DNA from 3 places in the Halalkalibacterium halodurans genome. Region 1 is predicted to be linked to each of the others. Evidence: riboswitches for the same ligand, from Rfam matches in the RefSeq annotation. Region 1 holds a riboswitch; each other region holds the start of a gene.
The links. A riboswitch is a leader RNA that binds a small molecule or an ion and turns the genes downstream of it on or off. The one in region 1 is predicted to bind lysine.
Positions count from the first base shown of each region.

Region 2: another riboswitch for lysine. It lies ahead of FED51_RS17570 (Na+/H+ antiporter NhaC family protein); the one in region 1 lies ahead of lysA (diaminopimelate decarboxylase).
Region 3: another riboswitch for lysine. It lies ahead of FED51_RS15735 (ISL3-like element IS651 family transposase); the one in region 1 lies ahead of lysA (diaminopimelate decarboxylase).

Region 1 covers NZ_CP040441.1:1,699,726-1,710,059, forward strand. Annotated here, with positions in the region: gene spoVAD (stage V sporulation protein AD) at 1-556, shown strand, start outside; gene spoVAE (stage V sporulation protein AE) at 560-910, shown strand; gene spoVAEA (stage V sporulation protein SpoVABEA) at 916-1,482, shown strand; gene FED51_RS08400 (spore germination protein) at 1,475-2,956, shown strand; lysine riboswitch at 3,025-3,199, shown strand; gene lysA (diaminopimelate decarboxylase) at 3,321-4,640, shown strand; partial or broken gene FED51_RS08410 (hypothetical protein) at 4,733-4,997, opposite strand; gene FED51_RS08415 (peptidylprolyl isomerase) at 5,306-5,743, shown strand; gene FED51_RS08420 (bifunctional rhamnulose-1-phosphate aldolase/short-chain dehydrogenase) at 6,008-8,077, shown strand; gene rhaB (rhamnulokinase) at 8,175-9,578, shown strand; gene rhaA (L-rhamnose isomerase) at 9,607-10,334, shown strand, end outside.
Region 2 covers NZ_CP040441.1:3,591,078-3,601,411, forward strand. Annotated here, with positions in the region: gene chvE (multiple monosaccharide ABC transporter substrate-binding protein) at 1-318, opposite strand, end outside; gene FED51_RS17555 (response regulator transcription factor) at 616-1,833, opposite strand; gene FED51_RS17560 (sensor histidine kinase) at 1,848-3,656, opposite strand; gene FED51_RS17565 (substrate-binding domain-containing protein) at 3,670-4,677, opposite strand; gene FED51_RS17570 (Na+/H+ antiporter NhaC family protein) at 5,025-6,575, opposite strand; lysine riboswitch at 6,723-6,898, opposite strand; gene FED51_RS17575 (dihydrofolate reductase) at 6,980-7,471, opposite strand; gene FED51_RS17580 (thymidylate synthase) at 7,468-8,262, opposite strand; gene FED51_RS17585 (YunC family protein) at 8,383-8,676, opposite strand; gene FED51_RS17590 (bifunctional metallophosphatase/5'-nucleotidase) at 8,753-10,141, opposite strand; gene FED51_RS17595 (sulfite exporter TauE/SafE family protein) at 10,168-10,334, opposite strand, start outside.
Region 3 covers NZ_CP040441.1:3,226,194-3,236,527, reverse strand. Annotated here, with positions in the region: gene FED51_RS15755 (electron transfer flavoprotein subunit beta/FixA family protein) at 1-439, shown strand, start outside; gene FED51_RS15750 (electron transfer flavoprotein subunit alpha/FixB family protein) at 454-1,431, shown strand; gene trxA (thioredoxin) at 1,680-1,994, shown strand; gene uvrC (excinuclease ABC subunit UvrC) at 2,118-3,893, shown strand; lysine riboswitch at 3,966-4,157, shown strand; gene FED51_RS15735 (ISL3-like element IS651 family transposase) at 4,363-5,580, shown strand; gene FED51_RS15730 (aspartate kinase) at 5,675-6,913, shown strand; gene FED51_RS15725 (YslB family protein) at 6,982-7,398, opposite strand; gene FED51_RS15720 (TrkH family potassium uptake protein) at 7,514-8,863, shown strand; gene FED51_RS15715 (succinate dehydrogenase cytochrome b558 subunit) at 9,171-9,800, shown strand; gene sdhA (succinate dehydrogenase flavoprotein subunit) at 9,814-10,334, shown strand, end outside.

The sequences.
Region 1 (10,334 bases):
TGAATTTGCCAAACAAAAGCCAGACTCAGCCACATATACAGTAACAGGTGCTGGAGCTGCATTGGTTAGTAATCGACCGAGCAAGGTTCGCATCGAGAGCGCGACAATCGGTCATGTGGTCGATTATGGTTTGAAAAACCCCCTTGATCTTGGATCGGCGATGGCCCCAGCGGCTGCGCATACGATTGTGACCCACTTGGAGGAAACCGATCAGCAGGTAGATGACTATGACTTGATTGTAACCGGTGATCTTTCTCGGATAGGGAGTGGAATTTTACGCAAGTTACTAGAGGAAAAACGAGTGATGTTTAAGCGCAACTATGATGATTGCGGGGTGATGATTTACAGCATGGATCAGCCTGTATTTGCTGGTGGAAGTGGAGCAGCATGTTCTGCGGTCGTCAGTTACGGTTATATTTTCGAACAAATGAAAAAAGGCAAGTTAAAGAAAGTGTTAATTGTAGCGACAGGTGCACTGCTCAATCCGATGATGATCCAGCAAAAAGAGACGATTCCGTGCATCGCTCATGCGGTTTCGTTGCGTGCGGAGGTGTAAATCGTGAACTATATTATCGCATTTACCGTTGGTGGCTTAATCTGTATTGTGGGACAAGTGTTGCTTGATGTAGCGAAAATGACTCCTACCCAAGTATTAAGCACTCTTGTGGTTGCAGGTGCGGTGCTGGATGGATTTCATTTATACGACAGACTGATTGATTTTGCAGGCGCTGGTGCGACCATTCCGATCACGAGCTTCGGTCATTCCCTTGTCCACGGGGCGATGGCCGAAGGAGAGCGATCAGGTTTTTTAGGGGTAGGAATGGGGATTTTTGAGATTACTTCTGCTGGCATATCTTCAGCTATTCTTTTTAGTTTTCTCGTGGCTGTTGTATTTAAGCCAAGGGGGTGAAGCTCATGAGCCGTCGGAAAGTAATCTTGATCACAGACGGAGATGAGTCGGCACTAAAAGCTATCGAACATGTTGCTAGAGAATTAGGAGGGCGTTGCATCAGTCAATCATGGGGCAATCCTAGCCATTTGACAGGAGAAGAGATCGTTAAGCTCATTTTGAAAACCCCCTATGATCCGGTGCTTGTCATGTTTGACGATTGTGGATTCCGTTTAGAGGGACCTGGAGAAGCGGCAATGCGCCATGTGGCAAATGATCCTGCGATTGATGTTTTAGGTGTGATTGCGGTTGCTTCTTCAAGCCATTATCACGAATGGACGAAGGTGGATGTAAGCATTGACCGCTTCGGAGAGCTTACGGAATATGGGGTGGATAAATATGGTGTGGCCGACCTTGAGATTGGGCGGATGAATGGCGATACGGTATACATACTCGATGAGTTGGATTTGCCGATCGTTGTCGGGATCGGCGACATTGGAAAGATGGGTGGAGCGGATGCGGTGGAAATAGGGGCGCCGATCACGCGAAGAGCGGTGGAATACATTTTAGAACGGAGTGGATACCATGAGTGAAAGCGTTAAAGAGCGAGAGGATATTATCTCACCGGACATTCATGTAAATGAAGAATGTTTGAAAGAACGATTAGGAATGGATGTCTCGTTTGACGTGGGCATTCGTAAGCTCCCCGTGTTTGACCGAGAAATTCAACTATATTACGTCAACGGCTTGGTAGATACGCAAAACATTATTGAGTTGTTGAAAGAACTGATGGATCTAGATGCGCGAAATCGGAAAATAACCGATGTGAAAAAGGCCGTTAAAAATCACTTAACCCATTACCAAGTGGAAGAGACCGACAGCATGAATGAAGCGGTAACACAAATGTTGTCAGGGCTCATTTTCATTTTAATTGATGGAGAGACCGAAGCGTTTGTTGTCGATGTTCGTTCCTATCCGACACGAGGACCTGAAGAGCCAGATACCGAGCGGGTCGTTCGAGGATCACGGGATGGTTATACGGAAAACATCATCATTAATACGGCTTTAACAAGACGTCGTATTCGAGACGAACGTCTGCGCCATGAAATTTTAAAAGTGGGCGTTCGTTCGAAAACCGATATTTGCATCGCCTATATCGATGGAATTGTCGATCCTGAAATGGTGAAAATCGTTAGGGAAGAGCTGGAAAACATAAAGATTGACGGTATAACTATGACCGATAAAATCATTGAAGAATATATTGTTAAACAAGGAATGAATCCGTTTCCACTTGTAAGATATACGGAGCGCCCTGATGTGGCAGCAACCCACCTGCTTGAAGGCCATTTGGTTATTATGGTTGATACGTCCCCAAGTGTTATTATCGCACCGACAACGTTTTTTCATCACGTACAACATGCAGAGGAATATAGACAATCAGCCGCCATCGGAACGTTTTTGCGGTGGGTTCGCTTTGCTGGCATCTTATTTTCCCTCTTTATTTTGCCGTTTTGGCTATTATTGGTCATGCAGCCAAGCTTACTACCAGAAGGGTTACAATATGTAGGGCCGAATGAAACAAAAGAAGTGCCCATTTTTGCCCAAATCATTTTTGCTGAACTAGGAATTGAACTGCTTAGGATGGCAGCGATCCATACTCCATCTCCGCTGGCTACAGCGCTTGGTCTCGTCGCTGCCCTCTTGATAGGAGAAATTGCGATTGAGGTCGGCCTGTTTTCACCAGAAGTTATTTTGTATGTAGCCATTGGTGCGGTCGGAATGTTCGCTACTCCGAGCTATGAGCTAAGTGTCGCTTTACGTGTAGCAAGACTGATACTGGTTACGATTGTGGCTCTATTTAAAGCACCCGGCTTTATTATTGCCACGACACTTTTTATTTTCATGCTTGCACGAATTAAAACCTTAAATAAGCCGTATTTATGGCCATTTCTTCCGTTCGATCCGCCTGCGATGTGGCAAATTATTATACGTTCCAGTGTTCCAACGATTCGATGGCGACCGAGTATCGTTCATCCGCAAGACCCTATTCGTCAAGAAGAAAGTTAATCAAGGCGGTTGTCAGGTAGAGGGGTTTGTGTTAAAGTAAAACACAACAATTTAATTCCCCTCATCAAGGATGAGGTAGAGGTGCAATGCGAATCAGTACCCACTTGGAGTTTGATGGAACTAGGAAGAGTGGGGAAAGGTCAATTTGCCGAAGTGAATGTATGTCCATCCCATACGTTTGCTGGGTCGTTTTTGAATAAAAAACGAACTGCCGCTGACTGTTAGCGGAGAGCTATCTGCCAATGAGGTTACCTTGCAGCATTCAACGTAGCTAGTGTAACACATTAGCTGCGTTTTTTTACGATGGTTGCAGTCGGTTAAAACGTCACTCATTGAGTTTACCTATAAGGGAGAGAAACCATCTATGTTTTTTCACGGAACGAGTCGTGTCAATGGAAAGGGTCATCTAGAAATCGGAGGTGTGGACACGGTCGAATTGGCCAATCTGTATGGAACCCCATTGTTTGTTTACGATGTGGCACTCATTCGTGAACGAGCAAAAGATTTCAAACAAGCCTTTGCAGATGAAGGAGTTCAGGCTCAAGTGGCGTATGCGAGCAAGGCGTTTAGCTGTATTGCTATGTTTCAGCTTGCTGAAGAGCTAGGCCTAAGTCTTGATGTCGTTTCTGGCGGTGAGCTGTACACCGGGCAGCAAGCTGGAGTATCGATGGAACGAATTCATTTTCACGGGAACAATAAAAGCCGTGCAGAGATTGAGATGGCGGTAGAAGCGGGAATTGGCTGCTTTGTCGTTGATAATTTTTATGAACTTGACCTGTTAGCAGACATTTGTGAGCAAAAGCGGGCGACTGCAAATATTTTATTGCGGATTACGCCGGGGGTTGAAGCTCATACTCATGACTACATCTCAACTGGTCAAGAGGATTCAAAGTTTGGTTTTGATCTTGTGAGCGGCCAAGCCACGCTTGCGGTTAAAAAAGCGTTAGCTGTCGACTCCATTCATTTGCTCGGTGTTCATAGCCACATTGGATCGCAAATCTTTGAAACAACTGGATTTGTCATGGCTGTCGAAAAAATATTTGAACATTTAGTTTCATGGCGAGAAGACCATGGATTCGAACCATCGGTGTTAAACTTGGGAGGCGGGTTCGGCATCCGTTACATTGAAGGTGATACCCCGCGTCCAGTCGGTGATTATGTTAAAGAAATGATCCGCGCGGTAAAGCAGCAAATTGCAGAACATGAAATGTCGATGCCGGAAATTTGGATCGAGCCTGGTCGTTCGCTTGTCGGCGATGCAGGGACGACGCTGTACACGATCGGGTCAAGAAAAGAAATTCCGAATGTTCGCCATTACTTGTCCGTCGATGGCGGCATGAGCGACAATTTGCGCCCAGCCCTCTATCAAGCTGAATATGAAGGGGCGCTCGCCAACCGTGTGAACGAGCAGCCGGTAGGGATGTTTTCGGTTGCTGGGAAGTGCTGTGAAAGTGGCGATATGCTCATTTGGGATTTACCATTACCAGAGGCAAACCACGAAGACATTTTAGCCGTCTTTTGTACAGGAGCCTACGGCTACTCCATGGCGAACAATTACAACCGGATTCCGCGCCCACCTGTCGTTTTCGTTGAGGATGGCGACGCCCAGCTTGTTATTCAGCGGGAGCGGTACGAAGACTTAGTGCGTCTCGATATGCCACTAGTAAAAAAGGTGAAAGTATAGCAAAAATTAAAAGTCTTGCACCCCAGACATTTATTTGGGGTGCTTTTCAATGGAAATGAATTTGCGCTAACCAACGTTAATGTACGAAGAAATCACTTGATACTACTTGATATAAACATGGAGGCGTCTTGATTCATAAAAATCCGCTGACCTTGATAGAACGTTCTAATTTCAATCGATTTAAATCCAACTTCGGATAAGCTTTTTTTAGTTCCTCATGGGAAAAACCGTTAGTAAAGATTTTGATTGACTATTTCGTAATTCGGATCGAACTTTCTTAACGATCACTTTAGCTAATTCAATTCTATCCTCTGTATCATATCGTTTGGCCATCTGTTCAAAAACGTTATTCTCCATTTTCCGCTCCCCCGTCTAGATAAAATAAAGGCTTACATACGGGTTATTATAGCAAAAATCAAACCCATAAGGACAACGTTCAGCCTCAAGCCCTTTCGTCTAGACCGTGGCGGTAGGGAAGTCGACATATATCCCCAGACGCGCCATAAACCTAATAAATAAGAACACCGGTCACCTAAACAAAAAATGGAGCAACTTGTGCAAAAGCTTCCTTTCGAGAGTTGATTTTTATATCTCTCGCTTCTTATTTTCTTTCTGCCTTTTTTTATTGTAAAATAAGGCGACGACTGTTAAGGAGGAATTTATGTATGAAAAAAGGTAGCATTACATTTGAAAATGGCGAAAAAATCGTCATTGAATTTTACCCAGAAGCAGCACCAGGTACGGTTGAAAACTTCGAAAAACTAGCGAAAGAAGGCTTTTACGACGGTCTAACGTTTCACCGTGTGATTCCAGGTTTCGTTGCTCAGGGCGGATGTCCAATCGGAAACGGAACAGGTGGTCCAGGCTATACAATAAAATGTGAAACCGAAGGAAACCCCCATAAGCACGTAGCCGGTGCATTATCTATGGCTCATGCTGGGAAAGATACAGGCGGTAGCCAATTCTTCATCGTTCACGAGCCTCAGCCGCATTTAGACGGTGTACATACGGTTTTCGGTCAAGTGATTGAAGGAATGGACACGGTTCTCCGTATTCGCCAAGGCGATGTCATGCAAGAAGTGAAAGTCTGGGACGAAGAGTAAAGGAAACACGAGTAAAAGCACTCCAACACGGGGGTGCTTTTGTTGTTTCTAAATACTAAATGATAAAAATATAGATGGTCTATTTAACAGGATTCAAGTTTTACTCCTTTTATTAACTCCTGAAGGAGCAAAAACACCTCATTACAAAAAAATGGTCATACCACTGCACTGAATAAAATATCCCACATAAAAAAACATATATACAATAAAAACAAAAAGTGATATAGTTTAAACAAAATAAAACAAAAATAAACGGAGGTATTTATGGTACAAAATGCATGGGATGTAGAAAAAGCTGCTACTCTTTCTACAGGACTTGATGAACTAGTATATCGGTCGAATTTAATCGGCTCAGACCGTGCCGTTTGTAACTGGGGCGGTGGTAATACATCGATGAAAACAGTAGAAAAAGATTTTCGTGGCCGTGAAATCGCAGTCATGTGGGTGAAAGGAAGTGGTTCTGATCTTGCAACCATGGGCGCGAAGAATTTCACAGGTTTAAACTTGGAAGATATTCGTCCGTTAATCGAGCGCGAGGAAATGTCAGATGAAGAAATGGTTGAATACTTAGGTCATTGTATGATCGATCGAAATCATCCGCGTCCATCAATTGAAACGTTGCTTCATGCGTTTTTACCCTTTAAGCATGTAGACCACACACATCCCGATGCGATCATTAGCATTTGTTGTGCTGATAATGGTAAGGAAATCGCAAAGAATCTTTTTGGTGATCGATTCGTTTGGGTCCCATACGTTAGACCTGGGTTTTCTTTATCAAAAATGATAGCTGAGGGCGTACAAAAAAATCCTCATGCTGAGCTAGTATTAATGGAAAAACACGGGCTCGTCGTTTGGGGGGAGACAGCGAAGGAAAGTTATGACCGAACGATATCAGTCATCAATGAAGCGGAAGCGTACATTCGTTCACGGATTAATGAAAGCGTTATTTTCGGAGGGGGGAAATATACAGCATTAGCAAAAGAAGAGCGTATGAGCATGCTCGCTAATGTGATGCCGGTCATCCGCGGTGCTGTAAGCGATGAAAAGAAAATGATTGTCACGTTTGACGACGGTGACGATGTATTAGAGTTCGTGAATAGTGTAGATGCAGCTCGACTTTCACAGGTAGGGGCGGCTTGCCCAGATCATTTGGTGCATACGAAGATGAAGCCACTGTTCGTTAAGTGGGACCCGTCTATGAACGACATCAATCAGTTAATCGATGCCATTAAGGATGGAATTTCCTCATTTAAAGAGGAGTACAAATCGTATTTTGAACGGAACAAAAACGAAGGCGATGTGATGTTTGAGCCTGCGCCGCGCGTGATTCTCATTCCAGGAATCGGAATGGTGAACACAGGGAAAAACGTCACGATGGCTCGCGTGAGTGGCGCTCTTTATCATCGAGCAATCGCGGTGATGAAGGGAGCAACTGCTCTTGGAACGTTTGTCTCTCTGAATGAAAACGAATCGTACAATATTGAGTATTGGCCACTTGAACTTTACAAACTATCATTAGCCCCGGCTGAGGCTGAGTTTTCGAGAAAGGTAGCGTTCGTCACTGGTGGAGCTGGTGGAATTGGTAGCGAGACGTGCCGTCAGTTCGTCGCTGAAGGAGCCCATGTCGTTGTTGCTGACCTTAATCTTGAAGGAGCGGAGAAGGTCGTTAGCGAAATAAATGAGCAGTACGGTACGGACCGGGCGCTTGCGGTAAAAATGGATGTGACGTGCGAGGAGCAAGTACAAGCTGCATTTAAACAGGCTACCTTAACGTATGGAGGCATTGATATTGTTGTCAACAATGCAGGTTTGGCAACGTCTAGTCCGTTTGATGAAACCACTCTTGACGAATGGAACTTGAACTTGAACGTACTAGGAACAGGCTATTTCCTCGTCGCCCGTGAAGCGTTTAAGCAAATGAAAGTGCAAGGAACGGGTGGAAATATGGTGTTTATTGGTTCAAAAAATTCTGTTTATGCAGGAAAAAATGCAACGGCGTATAGTTCGGCGAAAGCACTTGAAACTCATTTGGCGAGATGCATTGCAGCAGAGGGTGGCCCGTTTGGGATCCGTGTCAATTCTGTCCTCCCGGATGCTGTACTACAAGGATCTGCTATATGGGGATCCAGATGGCGACAAGAACGTGCGACTGCATACGGAATTGAACCAGATCAACTGGAGGAGCACTACCGTAAACGAACGACCTTGCTCGTCAATGTTTACCCGGAAGATATTGCTGCAGCAATTTTATTCTTTGCTTCGTCAAAAGCGGAGAAAACGACCGGGTGCATGTTGACGGTTGATGGCGGTGTTCCTGCTGCATTCACGCGATAACTATACGGAGGTTGCCCCCGTCCCAGGTGAATGATCCATGGGTGGGCTGCTTCAAAGACAAATAAGAAAGCACTTATGAAATAGGAGGTGCTGTAAAATGAACTATTCGTTGGCTGTCGACATTGGCGCTTCTAGTGGAAGGCTAATTGTTGGGGAGTGTAACAAAAAAATCCACTTAACCGAAATTCATCGTTTTGAAAACCAAATCATTGAGAAAAACGGACAGTTTTGTTGGGACCTGGACGCTCTATTTTCAGAGATTAAAACAGGACTCAAAAAGTGTCGCGAGGCTGGGATTGAGCCTGTATCGATGGGAATCGATACATGGGCGGTCGATTTTGTCCTCCTTGATGAGCACGACAAGCCGTTAACCGACGCCGTTTCCTACCGAGATCCTCGCACTGATGGCGTGATGGAAGAGGTTATCGAGCAGTTTATGAAGGAGCGTTTATACTTAGAAACGGGAATTCAATTTCAACAGTTCAATACGATTTATCAGCTGTATGCTTTAAAGAAACAACATCCTGACATTTTTAAAAAAGCAAAGTCGTTTTTAATGATTCCTGATTATTTTCACTTTTTGCTTACAGGAAAAAAAGCGAATGAATATACAAATGCGACGACGACTCAGCTCGTTAATGCGTTTACAAAAAAATGGGACAAAGACATTATCGAAGCGTTAGGGTTCAACCCCGATATGTTTCAAGAAATCAAATTGCCAACAGAATCCCTTGGAAAGTTGAAAAGTGAATGGGTAGAAGAGGTTGGTTTTGACCTTGAGGTGATCTTGCCAGCTACTCATGATACGGGCTCAGCTGTTGTTGCCGTTCCGAAAGTGGCGGACACCATTTATCTTAGCTCGGGAACGTGGTCACTCATTGGAGTAGAGAATTCGTTTCCAATTTGTGTAACAAAAGCGTTAGATTATAATTTCACAAATGAAGGTGGAATGAACTACCAGTTCCGTTTTCTAAAAAACATTATGGGTCTTTGGATGATTCAAGAGGTGAGGCGGAACTACGACAACCGTTACTCATTTGCTCAATTAGTTGAGCTTTCTAAAGGGATTTCGTTTAAATCTACTGTTGATGTAAATGATCCTCGATTCTTAAAGCCTACCAACATGATCAAAGAAATTCAACGCTATTGTCAAGAAACCGGTCAACAAGCTCCGGAGCACCCCGGTGAAGTAGCAAAGTGCGTGTTTGAAAGCCTCGCAGAAAGCTATACGAGCGCAGTCGCTGAAATCGAAGACATTTTTGAAAAAGATTTTAAATCTATCAACGTCATCGGTGGTGGTTGTCGTAATGAATTACTTAACCAGCTCATTGCTGATCGAACGAAAAAAGATGTATTTGCAGGCCCGATTGAGGCAACGGCCATTGGAAATCTCGTAGCCCAGTGGATGGCGCTAGGCGAAATCGAATCGATACAGCAGGCGCGAAAGCTGATTTATGACTCTTTCGACGTGAAACGGTACGTTTCGGCAGATAGGGAATAGGTAAACATACGTGACAAGGAGGCTTAGGATGAGCATGAAAAGTCAATTTGAGCGAGCGAAAATAGAATATGGACAATGGGGCATTGACGTAGAGGAAGCACTTGAGCGGTTGAAGCAAGTTCCAATATCGATCCATTGCTGGCAAGGAGACGATGTAGGCGGCTTCGAATTGAGCAAAGGCGAGTTGTCTGGCGGGATTGATGTGACGGGAGATTATCCAGGGAAAGCGACCACCCCTGAAGAGTTACGGATGGACTTAGAAAAAGCGCTGTCGCTGATCCCGGGAAAGCATCGCGTTAATTTGCATGCGATTTATGCAGAAACGGACGGTAAAGTGGTGGAGCGGGATCAACTCGAACCGGGGCATTTTGAAAAGTGGGTCCGTTGGGCGAAAAGGCATGGGCTAGGGCTAGATTTTAACCCGACGTTGTTTTCTCATGAAAAAGCGAAAGACGGACTGACCCTTGCTCACCCAGACCAAGCGATTCGTCAGTTTTGGATCGACCATTGTATCGCTAGTCGAAAGATTGGTGAGTATTTTGGGAAAGAGCTCGAGACCCCGTGTTTAACGAACATTTGGATTCCTGATGGTTACAAAGATACACCGAGTGATCGCTTAACCCCTCGAAAACGATTAAAGGAATCGCTGGATCAGATTTTTGCTGCTGAGATCAATGAAGCGTACAATCTTGATGCGGTGGAAAGCAAGCTGTTTGGCATCGGCTCTGAATCATATGTCGTCGGCTCCCACGAGTT
Region 2 (10,334 bases), 1.9 Mb from region 1:
CTCAAGCACCTCGGTTAATGATTCTCCATCGATTGCAGCAATGACGAGAGCATCTACACCCCTTGTGATCATATTTTCAATTTGATCGATCTGATTTTCGATCACATCTTCCCCGTACTGCAAGTTGGTTTCGTACCCTAACGCTTCAAATTGCTCTACCATGTTGTTTCCATCAGCAATCCATCGTTCTGAAGACTGTGTAGGCATAGATATCCCAACGGTTCCACTACCGTCTCCACTAGCTCCTTCACCGCCACACGCCGTGAGTACTAATACAGTAAGGTAAAGAATGGAGCCCCATAGCCATTTCTTCTTCATGTACGTTTCCCCCTTAGAAATTGGAATCTTTCGTATATGGTCATTCTAATGAAAGCGCTGTCATAAATCTTTGCAATATTTTTTAAATTTTTATAACTTCTTTAACTTATCGTTCCTGTGAATGGGACAAAATACAGTTCATAATGGGGGTGATTGTTCAAAATACACTCGCTTGTCGCAGGCGTCTCGTTATGCGTATACAACAAAAAAAGGTTCGGATCCTTTTGTTTTGAAAGTCCGAACCTTTTTTTATAGTTGTCCCAGCCGCTCTTGAAACAGTTATATTACTGCTAAAGCCTACTTCTGCCGGGAGACAACCTTTCCTTTTCGATACCTGTTAGGGGAAACGCCCATCACCTTCTTGAACGCTGTACTGAAGTAATGCTGCGTTTCGTAGCCTACCTTTTCCGATATTTCATTGATTGTTAAATTGGTGGAATGCAATAATTGAATTGCACGCTTTATCCTTAGTTTCGTTAAAGCATGTGTAAAGGTAATCCCTAATTGTTCTTTAAACAACCGACTTAAATAGGCGGACGATACTTGCAAAGAGTCAGCCACTGTTTCAAGACTTAAACTGGATTGATAAAAATGGGCATTCATATATTGTTCGGCTCTTTTCACAATTTGTGAAACCTCAACTAAGTTGTATACTTTTTCTTTGCAGCGTTGAAATGATTGGGGAAGGTCACAAAGCTCTCCCGTTAAGCGCTCATAAGATTGGACGACCATCAGCTGTAAGGTTTCTTGAACCTTTTGTTCCAATTGTGTAAACAGCTCCTCCTCTACCTCTCCCCATAAAATAAAATAGATGAAACCCTCCACTTGATTTGACGCTTTCACATAAGAAGAACCGTTGAAAAAACGTACAACCTCTTGCTCGAAGGCACGGAATAGCTCTTGTCCCTCAAGGTCAGACATAAAGGATTGAGCCGGCTGTAACTCTGGACAGCGGATAACGCCAATAAAAGAAGGCAATGTATCGGGTAGCTGTAAAAACGACAACTGTTCAGCCACCTCTTCGTTCGTTAAGGCCCCCATCACCCAATTAGAACAAAATTGCTCCCTAAGCAGCGTGATGTTTTTCTCTAACTGTTTTGCTGTAAAGGTCTCTTCCCTTTTTCGATTTTGCCCCTCTGTTAACTCAATGCATACCTTTTTTAACACTTCATAAAGCTGATCCGCGTCTACAGGTTTAATGATATAGTCAACAACACTTAAGCGAATCGCCTCTTGGGCATACACAAACTCATCATGTCCTGTAATAATGATCACTTTGCAATGAGGCAAAGCGGTCCGAAGCTGTTTTATTAATGTAAGACCATTCATAATTGGCATATTCAAGTCTGCAAGTAAGATGTCGACTTGGTGTTCAAGTGCGAGCTCTAGTGCTTCTTCTCCGTCCTCCGCTTCAGCGACAACGGTTAACTGAAGCTCGCTCCAATTAATCGCATCTCTTATTCCTTCCCGTATAATGATTTCATCGTCCGCAATCAATACGTTCCATGAATCCATCATGCTCCCCCTTTTTATGCCCTCTTTGTCTCTACTCCACCCTCAAGGATCGGGTGGAAAATTGTAACAACTGTCCCTTCATTAAACACACTGTCAATTTTTACGCCGTACGGTTCACCGAACGTCAACCTTAAGCGCGCATGAACATTAATTAACCCATACCCCTTCGTTAACCGCTGTCCACCCTCCTTATCCCCTTTCTCCAAAAAGAGGTTTACATTTGTCCTTAATTGCTGCAACGTTTCTGGCTTGATTCCTTTTCCGTTATCTCGAATACGAATGATGAGCATATCGTTTTCCCGTTCAGCTTCAATCGTGATCAAGCCAGGGCCACGTCTTTCTTTAATCCCATGGTAAATAGCATTTTCTACGATCGGCTGTAAAACGATTTTTAAAATGGACAAATGCTCCATATTACTTGGCATAACTAACGAATAGTTCAGTTTATTTTTGTAGCGGACCGACTGAATTTGCAGGTAATTTTTAATATGCTCGATTTCATCAACTAACGGGATAATCGTCCCCCCCTTACTTAAGCCAATTCGAAATAATTTCGAGAGTGCTCCGACTAGATCGGCTACATCTGAAGCATTTTTTTTGCGTGCCATCCATTGAATCGTATCCAGTGTGTTGTACAGAAAATGCGGTATAATGTTCGCTTGGAGACTGTGCAGCTCCGCCTCACGCTTTTTCCGTTCTTGGCGTTCTGTTAAGGAAATTAGCTTACCAATTTGCTCAATCATCGTGTTAAAACTACGGCCCAGACGGCCAACCTCATCTTGCTCCTCCCCTTCATATCGACTCGTTAAGTCCCCCGATTCTGCCTTTTGCATCGCAAGCATCAATTGATTAATCGGGCGAGAGATCGTATAAGATAAAAAGTAGGAAGCAGTAATTCCGACAAAGCAGACAAAAAAAACGAACGTAACGACATAGAATAAAATTTGCTGTACTTCTTCTACCGATTGATCTGTTGAAAAAACACCAATCAACGTCCATCCCGTAAACGCTGATTGCTGATACATTAATTGATAACGTTCTCCTTCTACTTCCTCAGTGAAAATTCCATAGTTTTGTGAAAAACGGTGATCAAAAGATTGTTCATACATGATTGATGGCGCAGGAGAATAAATAGGATCACCCTTTTGATCCACCACCATTAAATAGCCTGATTTCCCTAACCGCACATCACGAACAGCTTCCTCGATCACTCGAAGCTTCAAATCAATTAAAATGACGCCTTTTTCTTCACCAGTAGTTGAATCGATAATGGCACGTACGACTGTCACTACTTCATCTTCACGATAATGAACATGTGATGTAATTCGTCTCCCTTGTGGCTTGCCAATTAATTTAGCAATCCCTTTATTTTCAACGGCTTGGCGATACCAGCTTTCTTGATTCAAATTAAAGGATGACCTTGTATATAGCTCATTGCTTAAATAGTCTCCTTGTTGATTGACTACTAAAATACCTGCGATTTCAGGATATAAGGTCGTAAAGTTTTGCAAAAATTTAGATATCTCATATTCTTCGTCTGGTCCTAAGTGTTCTAGCGTTCCATCGAGAAACTGTTGAATATTGGAGTGAAGCGAAATAAAATACGTCATATTTTGGACGTTTTCAATGTGTGCTTCAATCGTGCTGTTTACTTTATCAATAAGCTGTAATGTATTTTCGTTTACCTGCTGTTCAATAATCCGATCAACTGCCCAGCCAACGAGCACCGCTAATAATAGAGAAGGTAATATACTAATAAGTAAAAAGTGAATCACAAGCTTAAAACGTATCGGTAAGCTATTTAGTTTTGCTAGTTTATGCATCATACTGCTTCACCTAATCCGCATAATAGTAATCAACATTTTCATCTGTCACGATCGTAATACCAGTATCCACATATAACGGTAATGGGGCTTCCTCTCGTGTCTGGAGAATTTGCGGTTCTGTAAGCCCATGATGGAGGTGAAATAAATAGGTTAACGACCAATATCCCATGTTCCACGTGCCTTGTGCCAGAGTGGCAGAGATAATGCCTTCGTCAACTAAATCAAGCGTTCCCTTATCCGTATCAAAACTAATAATTTGAATTTCTCCGGCTCTACTTTCTAGACGAACCGCATCACCAACTCCAACGCCCCCGTTAGCCTCAGTGGCAAAGATACCTACCAGATTCGGATAATCCTCTAGCAATTGATGGGCCACCCTTCGAGAGTGAAGACTATCTCCCCTACCATCTTCAACTGCAACCACTTCTATTGCAGGGAATTCCGCTTCCAACGTCTCCTTAAACCCAGTCGTACGTTCTTGATGATTCAATTGATTCGGAAGAGTAATGACCGCTACTTCACCTTCTCCATCTAACAGTTCAGCCATTTTATAGGCCGCATTCATTCCTGCATTATAATTATTCGTCCCTAAAAAGGAATGAGCGTGACTGTCAGGGGCACCTGAATCAAACAACACGATCGGAATACCTGCATCGACAGCTTTATTGATCGTATCCGTAAGCTCCACTGGGTCAATTGCTGAAATGGCAATACCCGCAGGATTTTTGGCAATCGCTTGCTCTAATACAGTAATTTGCTCTTGAATATCATATTGGGCAGCTCCCCGATACTCAACCGTCACATTTAATGCTTGGGCCGCATCTTCAAAGCCCTTTAAACACCTTTTCCAATAATCCATCCCGGATTGAAAGGTGATCATCATATACGTTTCATTCAGATCCCCTTGTAACCCGCGAGTATCCCAAGGGTTGGCAACTGGTTCCTTAAAGTGAGCATGATATACATACAGCATAAACAGCCCAATAAGTGCTACATAGACAAGCAACAGCTTTTTCATCCCATGAAACCCCTTTCAAAAAATCAGTTACCGATCATTTGCCATTAGACGATCTACTAAGATTATATCATTCAACTAGATCATCATTCGTATCTATCTAGATCAAATGTCCTTCTTTATTTTTGGTCAATTGCTATGGGATTGATTGTTTCAAAATACACTCGATAGCATCAGGAGAAAGCGCCCCGATGGATCTTCAGCTCTTGCTTTTCCCGCAGGCGTCTCATGATTTAGACCATCAACCTAGAAACGTCCGTCTCGTTATACGTATACACAAAAAGGTTCGGATCATTTTATTTTGATGATCCGAACCTTTTTGATTACGTTTGGCTAGTTCGTTTTTTTCTTTAAGATGAAACTGGTTGCTTATCCGCTGCAATTCTTTTCAAAATGATCACGGAGAGAACGAGCAATCCAATCGCTACAGCGAGACCTATTAGCACACTGTTTGTCATGCCGAGGGCGAGGAACGCGATAAAGCTAATAACTGCACTAAGGATCGCGTATGGCAACTGGGTAATCACGTGATCAATATGGTGACTTCCCGCCCCTGTGGACGACAAGATTGTCGTATCAGAGATCGGTGAGCAATGGTCACCAAAGATGGCCCCAGCCAACACAGCCGCTAACATTGGCAAAATCATCGTCACATCGATTACGGCCGCCATTTCACCAGCAATCGGCAATAAAATACCGAATGTCCCCCACGATGTACCTGTGGAAAAGGCAGTCACACCAGCAATCAAAAATAGGATCGCAGGAAGCAGCATCGGTGGAATTCTCCCATCAACGAGGGACGCTAAATAGCCTCCAGTCCCGAGACCATCGATAATCCCAATTAATGTCCAAGCAAAAATCAAAATATAAATTGCCGGAAGCATCGATTTTATTCCAGCCCAGAGAGAGCCGCCTAACCCATTTGCACCTTTAACTAAATTGAGCACCAACGCCACGATAAACCCGATGAGCCCACCATACACGAGAGCTCTCGCCACATCCGTGTTTTCAAAAATCGAAAGAATAGTGACCGTTCCCTCTGTTCCTTGAATTCCGGTCGTAATCATAAATGTAACGGTCCCGATCACAAGGGCAACAATCGGCAAAATCAAGTCGGACACCCGTCCTTGCTTAACCACTTTCACTTGATCCTGTTCACCAGGAGCTGGGCCTTTCGCTGCATCTAAAAGCTCTCCCGTCTCCACAGCTTTGGTTTCATGAATCTTCATCGCGCCAACATCTAAGTTGTACCATGCAACTGCAAATACAAGACCGATGGCAACGATAGCGTAAAGGTTCATTGGCACCATCATGACAAACGCCTGCAATCCACCGTATTGCGTCACTCCATGTGTCGCCAATATCCCAGCGATGATCGTAATAATGTACGCTCCCCAGCTAGAAATCGGCGAGATGACACAGATTGGCGCTGACGTTGAGTCAACAATGTAAGCCAGCTTCGCACGTGAAACCCGATGACGGTCCGTAAGCGGGCGACTCACATTACCTACGGTTAAACTATTGAAATAATCGTCAATGAATACAATAATCCCTAACCAAAACGCTAGCAGTTGTGCGCCCACGCGAGTTTTCACCTTACGAACAGCCCATTCACCAAACGCCCGCGTTCCACCTGAGCGTGTCATAAGGGCAGCCATCATACCTAACAAAAGCAAGAAAAAGATAATGAACAATTCCCAGTCATTGATGGCTCCTTCAGTTACAAAAATGGCGCCGACGAGTTCTGCTACATGCTTAATGCTCTCAAGTATCGCAAAATCATTAAGCATGATCGCACCGACAATGATCCCAATCCCGAGCGACAGCAGCACACGCCTTGTCAAAATCACCATCACCAACGCAAGGAGCGGTGGGATCAATGACCAAATGCTCCCTTCCATATTCGTTCCTCCATTCTTCGTCGTAATGGAATCACGCTTTTCAGCGAATCCCTTCTTCTATATCTATTACCAAGGGCACAAAAAAAGAGCAATGATGAGATTGATCTCTCCCATTGCCCTTTTATCCGCACAAGGAAACCCCATCACAACGTTAGTAGTTCTCCACAGCAAAACAAGCTGTGACAGTGTTACATTTATTCAATGCAACCCCAGCAAGAAGGCGCTTGACTCACCTTCCGCTTCGGCGAGTTTTCCTTTCGGCGCTTATCCTCGTTGTCATCCTCCAAGCGCTTACTCTTAAAACCCGCTCCTCTACCCCATCTTGTGGATGAGGCACACCATCTATTCAATTAATCGTGAGTTATTCTACCATAATATATTTCATGTCGCAATGTAAATATTCGCTAGTTTTTCGCTTGACGCTCATATACTCTGAACTCATGAGGATAGACATTCTTTTCATCGACAGTGCCCGCCTCAATGGACACAAGCTCCCACTCCTGTCCATCAATCTCTGGAAAATACGTATCACCGTCAAAAACCTCATCAATGTAGGTCACATACATCCGATCCGCGTGGGGCCAAAAAGCTTTAAACAGTTCACTACCGCCAATGACAAACGTTTCGTTTTCATGTTCTGTGAGCCTTATAGCTTCATCGATAGAATGGACGATGTCAACCCCTTCGGCTGTGTATGCTTGCGATCTTGTGACGACGACGTTTCGGCGATTTGGTAACGGTTTGCCGATCGACTCATACGTTTTCCGTCCCATGATCACCGTATGTCCCGAAGTTACCCGTTTAAAATGGGCTAAATCGGCAGGGAGTCGCCACGGAAGGTCATTCTCTTTTCCAATGAGCCGATGCTTGTCCATCGCAACAATAAACGAAATCATACAGACACTTCTCCTTTTATATGAGGGTGCGGGTCATAACCGACAAGCTCAAAATCATCGAACGTGAAGTCGAACAATGAACGAACCTCTGGGTTCAAACGCATCTCCGGTAATGGTCTTGGCTCTCGCGTTAACTGTAATTTTACTTGTTCGATATGATTTAAGTAAATGTGAGCGTCACCGAACGTGTGAACAAACTCTCCTTCTTCTAAATCGCATACTTGGGCGATCATTTTTGTTAACAAGGCGTATGAAGCGATGTTGAAAGGAACGCCTAGGAAAATATCTGCACTTCGCTGATAGAGCTGACACGATAGCTTTCCGTCTTGCACATAAAATTGGAATAGGCAATGACATGGAGCTAAAGCCATATCTTCAATCTCCGCTGCATTCCAAGCACTTACGATCAATCGTCTTGAATCCGGTTGATGTTTAATCGCTTCTACGACTTGAAAAATTTGGTCGATCGTTTTCCCATTCGCGCCTTCCCATGAGCGCCACTGTTTACCATATACAGGACCGAGTTCCCCATTTTCATCAGCCCACTCGTTCCAAATTCGCACACCATTCTCTTGCAAGTAGGCGATGTTAGTCTCTCCTTTTAAAAACCAAAGCAGTTCATGGATGATCGACCGCAGGTGCAGTTTTTTCGTCGTAACAACGGGAAATCCTTCTTGGAGATCAAATCTCATTTGATAGCCAAAAACGCTGATCGTCCCTGTTCCTGTCCGATCTGATCGCTCGGTTCCATGCTCGAGAACGTGGCGGCAAAGCTCTAAATATTGTTCCATACACGATCACTCCTATGTATTCGTCTAACCTAACACGTATTATACATGATTTACTGTTAGGAGGTACGTATAAAAAGCAAAAGCGGCCCACTTGCTTCAGCGTGACCGCTTTTCCTAGTTTTATACCATTTTCAAGAGAGCGTCTCGCCCTTTCATTCCTTCCGTAATCCCACAAGCTTCTGCCTCCAATGTGACCGATTCAAGGGGAGCGTCGAGCAATTGATCGATGGTGCGAACACCGACTGCACGCCCAGCGATAATTTTTCGTTCTGCTAACTTTTCATTTAATAATGCTACATCGAGCGCCCCACACATAATGTACCCTTTCTCTGACGTGACCGCCATAAAGTTCGTTTTTGGAAGCTTCAAGGTGACAGCAAGAAACGTGTGACCTTCAATGTCAATCGGATTCATTTCTAACACCTTCGTCACTCCTTCTTCATCTCATTCCTTTATAGAATATGGGAGTTCGATGAAAGAAGTGCACATACTACCGGTGTTCGATTTTTTTCAGCTGCCACGCCAACACATCACGAAGCATTTCCGGCATGAAATACCGCTTCTCCTGAGATTCTGCAATTTTCGGAAACAAATAACCGAACGTATACATGTCTAGGGTGGCAAGCTCGTAAAGCTGCTCTTTGACAACAGGTTCGCCTGCAATTTTCACTTCCGTCACTTCCAACGTTCCGTCTCGTTCTTCACTGAGGCTGATGTCGATGCCTGTAAAAAGCATCGTTCCGAGTACTTTGCCACGAAAGCCAAATCCTTTTAGTTCAAGCTCAATGATTTCCCTAGTGTGGGCACGCCTGATCGTCTCTAAAAGGGCATCACCTGTCATTTTGACGAGGCACGGATTAATTGGGTGTGGACAAATGCGGTGAATGTCACCTACGGTTACGATGTTAGGGCCAATCGATTCAAGCAGTACACCTGCATTCATCATCCCAATATCCGCCCCGCACCATTCTGTAATCCCATCACATAATAGCTGGGCCCCTTCTGTAGGGATAAACCAGTCGACGGTCAGTTGCTGCGAAAGGTAGGCAACCTCTTGTGATAAATGCTGCTTTGCCTCCCTATTTAAATGTTCTAGCTGAAGATGAGTCGTTTGATCTGGGGCTTCTTTTTCCATATCGATCAGTTGCGCGTTGCTTTCCGCAATACAGCGGGCTTCCGTATCATACGTAAGCTCTACCTTACCAAGCCATTTGCCACCCCTGCCTGCCTGGGTAATAAGCGTGCCATACAATCGCTTTCCTTCTGGGAGAACGTGATGGGTATGAGCCCCACAAATAAGGTCAATTCCTTCATACTGCTCGGCTATTTCTTCATCTCGAAACAGCCCAAGATGGGACAGCAAAACCACAACATCGGCTTGCCCCTTAACCTCTTCAAGTAGCTGCGGCAACACCTCTTCATGACGGCGAACATCCCAGCCTAACTCGCGGTAGAATGGGGTAAAGGGAGCCGTTACACCAATCATTCCAATCGTGAGCTGCTCCGATACCGTATGAAGGACATAAGGAGTCGCCCATGCTGGCCGCATTCCATCCTCGTCAAATAAGTTGGCGACGACCACAGGGAAGGAGGCATGAGCATATAATTCATTTAAAGCTTCTTTCGAGAAAGTGATTCCTTCGTTATTTCCAATCGTCGCATAATCAATCCCTAACTCATTTAAAAGAGCAACATTTGCTTTCCCCATCGTCGCTTCTGTTATAACATGACTTCGGTCCGCATGGTCTCCTAAATCGAGCAACAGGTAAGATTCTGTTTTTTCCCGTTCTTTTTTCATGTAGGAGACAATCTGTGGCCAATACGTAAAATGGCTATGAAGATCATTCATATGATAAATCGTTAATGGTATCGTTGCCAAGAAGATGCCCTCCCATATGTAACAATTTAACCGAGCCAGCCTTCATAAATAAGACGGAGGCCAACAAACAATAAAAACAAGCGAAACACAAACACAATCGTATCACTTTTCAGGCGCGTGTTTAAAACTGCACCTAGCTTCGCACCAATCCAAGCCCCTGGGACGAGCGCTGCAGCAAACAGCCAATTCACAT
Region 3 (10,334 bases), 1.5 Mb from region 1:
TATTCTCGGTGGAAACGTAGCGGTTGATGGAGGATCAGGACAAGTGGCTCCCCGTGTCGCGGAGCTGTTAGGCATTCCACAAGTAACGACGATTACGAGCTTGGACATTGAAGATGGGAAGGCGACAATCGTTCGTGATGTAGAAGGGGACGAAGAAACCGTTGCAGCGTCATTGCCATTGCTTGTAACAGCTCAGCAAGGGCTGAACGAGCCGCGCTATCCATCGCTACCAGGCATCATGAAAGCAAAGAAGAAACCACTTGAAACATTAGATCTTGACGACCTTGACCTTGAAGAAGAAGATGTGGAAGCAAAAACGACGACGCTTGATGTATTTCTTCCGCCGGAAAAAGGAGCAGGAAAGGTGTTAGAAGGGGAAGTCGAAGCACAGGTCAAAGAATTGGTTTCATTGCTTAAATCTGAAGCGAAAGTGATTTAACTGGAGGGGATCATATGGCTAGAAAAGTACTCGTAATTGGAGAAGTGCGTGACGGGGAATTAAGGAACGTCTCTTTTGAAGCGGTGGCTGCAGGAAAAGAAGTCGCAAATGGCGGTGAAGTAGTTGGTGTCCTTTTAGGTGAAAATATAAGCGATCTCGCAAATCAGTTAATCCACTATGGAGCCGATCGAGTCGTTGCTGTGAACCATCCTGATCTCGCCCAATATACGACAGATGCTTACCAACAAGCAATTTTACAAGTGCTGGACGTGGAATCGCCAGAAGCATTGATTTTGGGGCATACATCCATCGGAAAGGATGTGGCGCCAAGAGTCGCGATGAAGCTAGGCGCTGGGTTAATTTCAGATGTAATATCAGTAGAAAAAGACGGGGACGAGATCGTCTTTACACGACCAATCTATTCAGGAAAGGCGTTTGAGAAAAAGAAAGTCAATGAAGGCATTATATTTGCCACGATTCGTCCTAACAATATTGCTCCATTAGAGCAGGATGCCTCTAAATCAGGCGATGTTTCCTCGTTAATGGTCGATATTAAGGATTTACGTACGACGATTCGTGAGGTTGTTCGCAAGGCGACTGGTGGGGTAGATCTATCGGAAGCAAAGGTAATCGTTGCAGGCGGCCGTGGGGTCAAGAGCAAGGAAGGCTTTGAGCCTTTACAAGAGCTTGCCGATGTCCTTGGAGCAGCGGTTGGTGCGTCCCGTGGGGCGTGTGATGCTGACTATTGCGACTACTCGCTACAGATTGGGCAAACAGGCAAGGTCGTCACCCCTGATCTTTATTTCGCCATCGGCATTTCCGGTGCGATTCAGCACTTGGCGGGGATGTCCAACTCAAAAGTAATCGTAGCGATTAACAAAGATCCTGAAGCGCCTATTTTTGAAGTGGCAGACTACGGTATTGTCGGCGATCTATTTGAAGTCGTACCGCTATTGACAGAAGAGCTAAAAAATGTTCTCGTATCAAGCTAAGGCTATGGAGAGCTGTCATTCGGCAGCTCTCTCTTCTTGTACCCGAAAAAAGACTCAAGCTCTGGCTGAAGTGCAAACTTCTTGAAAACATATAACAATTTCGGTAAAATGTTTGAAACACACGTTCAACGGATATGTTAAATAAGAATTTGCCGTCATGCCGTAAGCAAACTGTTCGCAAGTGATCTTCTGCGGTGGTATAATGCAAATTGTGAAGGAAAGTTGAACAACTTTGAGGAGGTTATCGAATGGCAATTGTAAATGTTACTGATCAAACGTTTGCTCAAGAAACAAGCGAAGGTCTTGTTCTTGCAGACTTCTGGGCACCGTGGTGCGGCCCTTGTAAAATGATTGCTCCAGTTCTAGAAGAACTTGATGGGGAAATGGGCGATAAAGTTAAGATTGCAAAATTGGATGTAGATGAAAATCAAGAAACAGCAAGCAAATTCAATGTAATGAGTATCCCAACGTTGATCGTTTTCAAAGACGGTCAAGTCGTGGATCAAGTGACTGGCTTCCAACCGAAGGACGCATTAGCTGAGCTTTTGAACAAACATCTTTAATTCAAAAACATCTGTCTCTCAGCATAGGGACAGATGTTTTTTCATGTTCCTATAGGAAGGGAACCCTGTTTACTTGAAAAAATACTCATTCTCCCCAACAATAAAGGGAGAGGTGGCGCTTAAATGAAAGATCATATTAAACAAAAACTCACCGTCTTGCCAGATCAGCCAGGCTGTTATTTAATGAAGGATCGTCAAGGCACGATCATCTATGTCGGAAAGGCGAAGGTGCTAAAAAATCGCGTTCGTTCTTACTTTACTGGAAGTCATGATGCGAAAACCCAACGCCTCGTCGGAGAAATTGCCGACTTTGAATACATCGTCACATCGTCGAACATCGAGGCGTTAATTTTAGAGATGAACTTGATTAAAAAACATGACCCGAAATATAACGTCATGTTAAAAGACGATAAATCGTACCCTTATTTAAAATTGACGAATGAGGAGCATCCGCGCCTAGTCACGACAAGAAAACTGAAAAAAGATGGTGGGAAGTATTTTGGTCCATATCCGAATGCGGGGGCAGCGAATGAGACGAAAAAATTGCTCGATCGATTGTACCCGCTGCGCAAATGCCGGACATTACCAGATAAAGTTTGTTTGTATTACCACATTGGTCAGTGCCTAGCTCCTTGTGTATATGAAGTCACACCTGAGCAAAATGAACAAATGGTACAAGAAATTACTCGTTTTCTCAAGTATGGTCACAAGGAAGTGAAAGTAGAGCTCGAGAAAAAAATGCACAAGGCTGCCGAAGAGTTGAACTTTGAACGGGCAAAGGAATTGCGTGACACGCTAGGCTATATGGAAGCCGTTATGGAAAAACAAACGATGATGGTGAATGATCGTGTGGACCGTGATGTGTTTGGCTACGCATACGATAAAGGCTGGATGTGTGTACAAGTCTTTTTCGTTAGACAAGGGAAGCTGATTGAACGGGACGTATCGATCTTTCCGTTTTATAAGGAAGCAGAGGAAGACTTTCTCACCTTCATTGGGCAGTTTTATTTGCAAAAGGATCATATTAAGCCAGGGGAAGTGCTTTTACCTGCTGGGACGGATGCAGCCCTCGTAGAACAACTATTAGATGTATCGGTTCACATTCCGAAGAGGGGAAAGAAAAAAGAACTTGTCGATGTGGCGATGCGAAACGCGACGATGGCCTTGAAAGAAAAATTTGCCTTAATCGAGCGAAATGAAGAGCGGACGATCAAAGCAGTCGAACAGCTCGGCGAGGCGATGGGCATTCCGACGCCGTACAGAATCGAAGCGTTTGATAACTCAAATATTCAAGGAACGGACCCGGTTTCTGCGATGGTGGCTTTTATTGACGGAAAACCGAATAAGAAAGAATACCGCAAGTATAAAATCAAGACGGTAACAGGGCCTGACGATTATGAATCGATGCGGGAAGTGGTGCGACGCCGTTACGTTCGTCTATTAAAGGAGCAACGACCGCTGCCTGACTTAATTGTTATTGATGGGGGCAAAGGGCAAATTGCTGCAGCACAAGAAATTTTGCACGATGAGTTAGGCCTGAGCATTCCAGTCTGTGGGCTTGCAAAAGATGAAAAGCATCGCACATCCCAGTTGCTACTAGGTGATCCGCCGCAAGTCGTTCCACTGAAGCGGGATAGTCACGAATTCTACTTGTTGCAACGAATTCAGGACGAAGTTCATCGATTTGCCCTCACGTTCCATAGGCAAACACGGTCGAAAACGTTTTTCCAATCGGTGCTTGACGATGTCCCTGGGATCGGAGAAAAACGGAAACGCCAACTTCTTAAACATTTCGGGTCAGTGAAAAAAATGAAGGAAGCTAGTATCGACGACTTTTTAGCCCTTAGCATTCCAAAGTCAGTAGCAGAGACGTTATACAACAAACTTCAAACTAAGTAAAAAAAAGTTCTTGTCAGATTTCCAGCCATCTGATAAGATATTAACCAATTGAATAACCGCGCTTCAATTTGAAGTGATGGTAGAGGTGCGAAAACCAAGAGTACACAGTCTGAGAGAAATGAGAATCGTTGACGACTGTTGGAAAGGGGGATTCGCCGAAGTGCAGATCGGGGCTCATTCCCATTTGCGCTGGACCTATGTTGAATAAGCATAGGGCTGTCACAACACTAGCCCCAACTAGTGCTGTGGAGAACTATCTCACGTAGCTACGGGAATGCGCACGTTTTTATTTTCGTGTACAGTACGCAATGGTGAGGAGTTTTCCTGCTGTTGCGTTTTTGTTTTCTGGCTCTACAATAAATGTTGGGGTTTTTGCACAAAAGAGGGGCAAAAAAAATGCACGCAGGCTCCTTTATCCATTATCCTTGAATTGTCCAGAAACAAAGAAAGGATAGGAGCTGCGTGTACGATGAATTTTACCATGGATTTGCCCGGATTAAAAGGTGTGAAGGTCACAAAGATGGAGGAACGAGAGGGCTTTATCGCGCTCCATGTAGAAATGCCGCGAACGCCTCATCGTTGCCCATCCTGCGGGGAGAGAACCGAGAGAATCCATGATTACCGCATCCAAAAAGTTCAACATCTCAAGCTCTTTGAACGGTGGGTGTATCTATTCTATCGAAAGCGCCGGTACGCGTGCAGATGCGGGAAGCGGTTTGCGGAGAAAGCCTGTTTTGTAGAGCGATATCAGCGTCAGACAGTGGAATGGAATCAAGCGTTTCGCTTACGGCTCATTCAAGGGAAGAACTTTACGGACACAGCGAATCAATTCCAAACGTCCGTGACAACTGCCATGCGCCGGTTTGATCAATTGGCGGCCCCCCTCGTGAAGAAGGTGGATCACCTTCCTCCTCGGATTGCGATTGATGATTACAAAGGGGATACGAATGCGGGGAAATATCAAGTGATCATTGCGGATGCAGATACACGGAAGCCACTGGATATCTTACCGGATCGTAAAGCCGATACGCTTAAACGATATCTTCAAGAGAAGGGTCATCATGTAAAAACGGTCGTGATGGATCTTAGTTATACCTTCAAGTCGGCTGTTCAAAAGGCCTTAGGCCACCCGCTCATCATTGGGGATCCGTTCCATTTCTGTCGTTACATCTACTGGGCTCTGGAAGGGGTTCGCCGCCGAGTGCAAAAAGCGTTCCATCCGTATCATCGAAAACGATGTAAACGGATCAAACATCTGTTTCAGAAAGAGAGAGAAGGACTGGATGATAAGCAAAAGAAGAAGGTGGAGCGGTACTTAGAGCTATCCCCTGATTTAAGGGAAGCGTATGAGCTAAAAGAACATTTTCGTCGGTGGTATCAAGAAGCGAAGATGCAAGGAAGGGAAGGACGAATGAGCGAGGTGAAACAAGGGCTCTACGCCTTTTACCGAAGAGTGGAGGCGAGCCCGTTAAAGGAGTTCCACCGAGCCATTCAGACGCTGAAGAACTGGCAGACCGAGATCTTGAATAGCCTCGCGTTTGGCTTAAACAATGGTTTTATTGAAGGACTGAATAATCAAACGAAGGTGATTAAGAGAAATGCCTTTGGTTTTCGGCGTTATGATCGCTTGCGAAACCGTATTCTCTTGCATCATCAATTCAAACATCAGACATTCGGGGTAGGATAAGAGGGGCTCGCCCTCCTATGCCACCCCAACATTTGACTAAGAACCTGTTTTCTTTATGCGCGATTTCCAAGCGAAGAACAGAAAGGGGAAACCTATGTCAATCATTGTACAGAAGTATGGAGGCACGTCTGTTGGCTCCGTTCAACGAATTGAACATGTAGCGAACCGGATCATCGCAACGGCTGCTTCAGGAAAGAAAGTCGTTGTTGTCGTATCAGCAATGGGAAAGACGACAGATGAGTTAGTTGGATTAGCGAGCGAAATTACAGACGAACCGCGAAAGCGTGAAATGGATATGCTCCTAGCAACAGGAGAGCAAGTGACGATTGCGCTTTTGGCGATGGCCCTACATAAACGGGGACAGGAAGCGACATCGCTTACGGGCTGGCAAGCTGGGATGATCACAGAATCACACCATGGGAACGCTCGGATTTTGGAAGTGGAGAGAGCGCGGATGGATGAATTACTAGATAAAGGCCACGTTGTGATCGTCGCAGGTTTTCAAGGAATCGATCAACAAGGAGAGATCATGACCCTCGGCAGAGGCGGATCAGATACGTCGGCAGTCGCGATTGCCGCAGCTCTCAAGGCCGAACGATGCGAAATTTATACAGATGTGACAGGTGTATTTACAACAGACCCTCGGGTCGTGAAACAAGCGCGCAAGCTTCAAACGATTTCATATGATGAGATGCTTGAAATGGCGAACCTAGGGGCAAGTGTCCTTCATCCACGAGCGGTTGAATTTGCAAAAAATTATGAGATTCTGTTACTTGTCGCCTCGAGCATGGTAGATGAGCCAGGAACAATGATAGAGGAGGAAGGAACAATGGAACAAAATTTACTAGTACGCGGCATTGCCTTTGAAAATGATGTGACAAAAGTAACGGTGCACGGGTTACCAAATGAAATCCACACACTCCCGACCCTATTCGCCCATTTGTCGGCTGCGGGGATTAATGTAGATATCATTATCCAAAATCAAACAGATTCAGGAATGGCGATTTCCTTCTCGATTACGCAAAGCTCATTAAAAGAAACACTCGCTCGCCTAGAAGAATTAAAAGGGGAACTGTCGTTTCAAGGCATCGATTATGAAGAAGAGTTGGCAAAGGTGTCAATTGTCGGCTCTGGGATGGTATCCAATCCAGGAGTAGCAGCAAAAATGTTCGAAATTCTTGCAGCCAATGACATCGCGATCAAAATGGTAAGTACATCGGAAATAAAAGTGTCTGCTGTTATTGATGAGGAGTTAATGGTGTTGGCGGTTGAAATGCTCCATGAGCAATTTAAGCTTCATGAAGAGGAGCCTGCTGTTGCTGTTGAAGTTTAAAAAAACAACCAAAGGGTGACCACATGAATGTGAGTCACCCTATTATGTTTGAACGGTACTGAAAAAAATCAAACGCTGTCTCCTTTGTCTGTATGAACGTCGATTAAAACAGAGCCTCTTTTTCGGACATATGTAGCCTCAGCGATCGTTTCCGACCAGTTTTGAACGAGTTGGGCGAGGAACCCGGCTTCTAGCTGATAGCAGCGCTGATCTGATTTTGTCATCCACGGGCCTTGGAGTTCAAACGTGTATTCTTGCCGCTTTTGTTTCAGGATTGACAATTGACCCCAATTGGCTTTCTCAAAAAAAGCAAACGTTTCTTCCATTGTTTCAATCGGATGCTTGCGAGCTAATGATTTGCCAACCCAATACAATATGGCATCGTGCTCCGAACCGAGGATCTCGCGCAAAACATCGTTACGAAGTAGATCGTAACCAAATAATTGTACAGTTTCCATGGTTGTTTCTTGTTCTTTTGTACTCATAACTAATCCCTCTCTTCTGCTCCTTATATTATAAACTACTTTGTTGCCATTCTCTATAGATCGTCTATCCTGGACATGATATACTTAAGCGCGAGTGGTCGCGGAGGGATTTTTTATGAAATCAGCATTGAATCAATTTATGACCCCATTTCGAATGATTATGGTCTCATACATCATTGCGATGTTTTTATTTAGTGTGCTTTTATTTTTGCCTATTTCACAACAACCAGGGGTCAATCTTACGTTTTCGGAAGCGCTATTTACATCGGTTAGTGCCGTGAGTGTTACGGGTCTTACGGTCGTGAATGTTTCAGAAACCTATAGCTACATTGGGATCTTGTTTTTGGCACTTGCGATTCAACTCGGCGGAATTGGAATTATGACGCTTGGAACCTTTGTCTGGATGTTATTTGGAAAAAAAATCATCCTTTCTCAACGAATGCTCATCATGGTTGACCAAAACCAAAATCAGTTTTCAGGGTTAGTCAATTTAATGCGAGGCATTCTTCTTGTCGCGTTATCCATTGAATTCATTGGTGCGCTCATTCTTGGTACATATTATATTCGCTATTTCGATACGGTTGGAGAAGCTTATTATCAAGGAGCGTTTGCCGCCTTGAGTGCGTTCACCAATGCCGGGTTTGATATAACAGGAGAGTCGCTTATCCCATTTGCGGATGATTATTACGTTCAACTCGTAACGATTTTGCTTATCTTTGCAGGAGCTATCGGGTTTCCTGTTCTCCTTGAGGTGCGCGCTTACTTTTCAAAGGAGAACCCGAACTTTACGTTCAGCCTATTTACCAAAATCACCACGACGACCTTTTTTGCCGTTTTTATTTTTGGGGTCATCGGTATTTGGGCCTTAGAAAAAAATCACTATTTCGTAGGACTTGAGTGGCATCAGCAGTTATTTACGGCTGTGTTTAATTCGGCTACGTCCCGTAGCGGTGGCTTGACGATTATGGACATTTCTGACTTAAGCTTGGCGACCTTGCTCTTCATATCAGGGTTGATGATCATTGGTGCTAGTCCATCCAGCGTGGGCGGAGGGATTCGGACGACGACACTTGCTGTCATGTTTTTGACGATCCGGAGCTTTGCTTTAGGTAAGCAGGATGTCAAAGTGTTTGGTCGTGAAATTCATCCAGAGGATCAACAAAAATCGTTCATCGTTATCTCGGTTTTTCTAGTGCTCTTATTTGCTGCAGTCATTATGATTTCAGCCTTTGAAAGAGGGAGTGCGATTCCGTTAATCGCGATTATTTTCGAAACAGCCTCAGCTTTCGGAACGTGCGGGCTCTCAATGGGGATTACAGATGAGTTGTCGCTACCGAGTCAGTTTATTTTAATGGTGCTCATGTTCATTGGGCGAGTAGGGCTCATTGCTTTCTTATTCTCGGTTCGCCGAAAAGAAACAAAAAGCTACTATAAATATCCTACGGAACGAATTATTATTGGGTAATCCGATTGGTTTTCTTAATATTAAGGACAAAAGCCGCGAAAATAAAGGAAAGTGCAGAGGATTGATAATATTCAGTCTGTATACGTTTTCTTGACGCGGCTTTTCGTTGGGAGTACAATAATTTTGTCGGAAATTTTTCAAGAAAGTTTCTAAAACGTGTCACAAAAATGGTGCTGTTTTAATGAATGAAAGTGGACATGCTTAGGAGGTTTGGTGCGATACGAGAAATACAGAGAGGATGGGAGTTCGTTTGTAGTGGTTCAGAGTGAAAATTCAGGATCAACAAAAACAGTGGGGGGAAATCGGTATGGCCGAAAATCGTGAGTTTTTCAATCGAAGACTGCATTCCTTACTAGGGGTCATTCCTATTGGAATCTTTCTAATTCAACACTTCGTCGTCAACCACTTTGCTACAGCAGGGGCAAGTGCATTTAACCAAGCAGCGCACTTCATGGAATCTTTACCGTTCCGCTATGCGCTTGAAATCTTCATCATTTTCATTCCAATTCTTTACCATGCTATTTATGGCCTTTATATAGCATTCCAAGCGAAAAATAATACAAGCCACTATGGCTACTTTAGAAACTGGATGTTCTTGCTGCAACGTATCTCCGGTGTCTTTTTGTTGATTTTTATCGCATGGCACGTTTGGGAGACTCGAATCCAAGCAGCGTTCGGTGCAGAAGTTAACTATGACATGATGGCCGACATTTTAAGCAATCCATTTATGCTTGTATTTTATATCTTAGGTGTTGTATCAGCGACATTCCACTTTGCTAACGGTCTATGGTCGTTCTTCGTCTCTTGGGGAATTACCGTATCACCACGTTCACAGCAAATCATGACATACGTAACTGTCGCCATCTTCTTCGCGCTAACATTTGTCGGAATCCGTGCAATCTTGGCGTTTATTAACCCGGACTTAGCAAACATTTAAGGAGTGAGTCGATATGAGTAAAGGAAAAGTCATCGTTGTCGGTGGAGGCCTTGCAGGTCTTATGGCAACTATTAAGGTAGCAGAGGCAGGCGTCCCGGTGGAGCTTTTTTCTCTCGTTCCTGTTAAACGGTCTCACTCTGTCTGTGCTCAAGGCGGGATAAATGGTGCTGTCAACACGAAAGGGGAAGGGGACTCTCCGTGGGAGCACTTTGACGATACTGTATATGGTGGAGATTTCTTAGCGAACCAACCACCAGTTAAAGCAATGTGTGATGCGGCGCCTGGAATCATTCACTTAATGGACCGTATGGGCGTCATGTTTAACCGAACAGCGGAAGGTTTGCTTGATTTCCGCCGGTTTGGTGGGACTCAACATCACCGTACCGCATTTGCGGGAGCAACAACTGGTCAGCAGTTGTTATATGCATTAGATGAGCAAGTACGTCGCCATGAAACATCTGGCCTCGTAACAAAGTATGAGGGCTGGGAGTTTACTTCAGCTATTATCGATGATGAAGGAATCTGTCGAGGCAT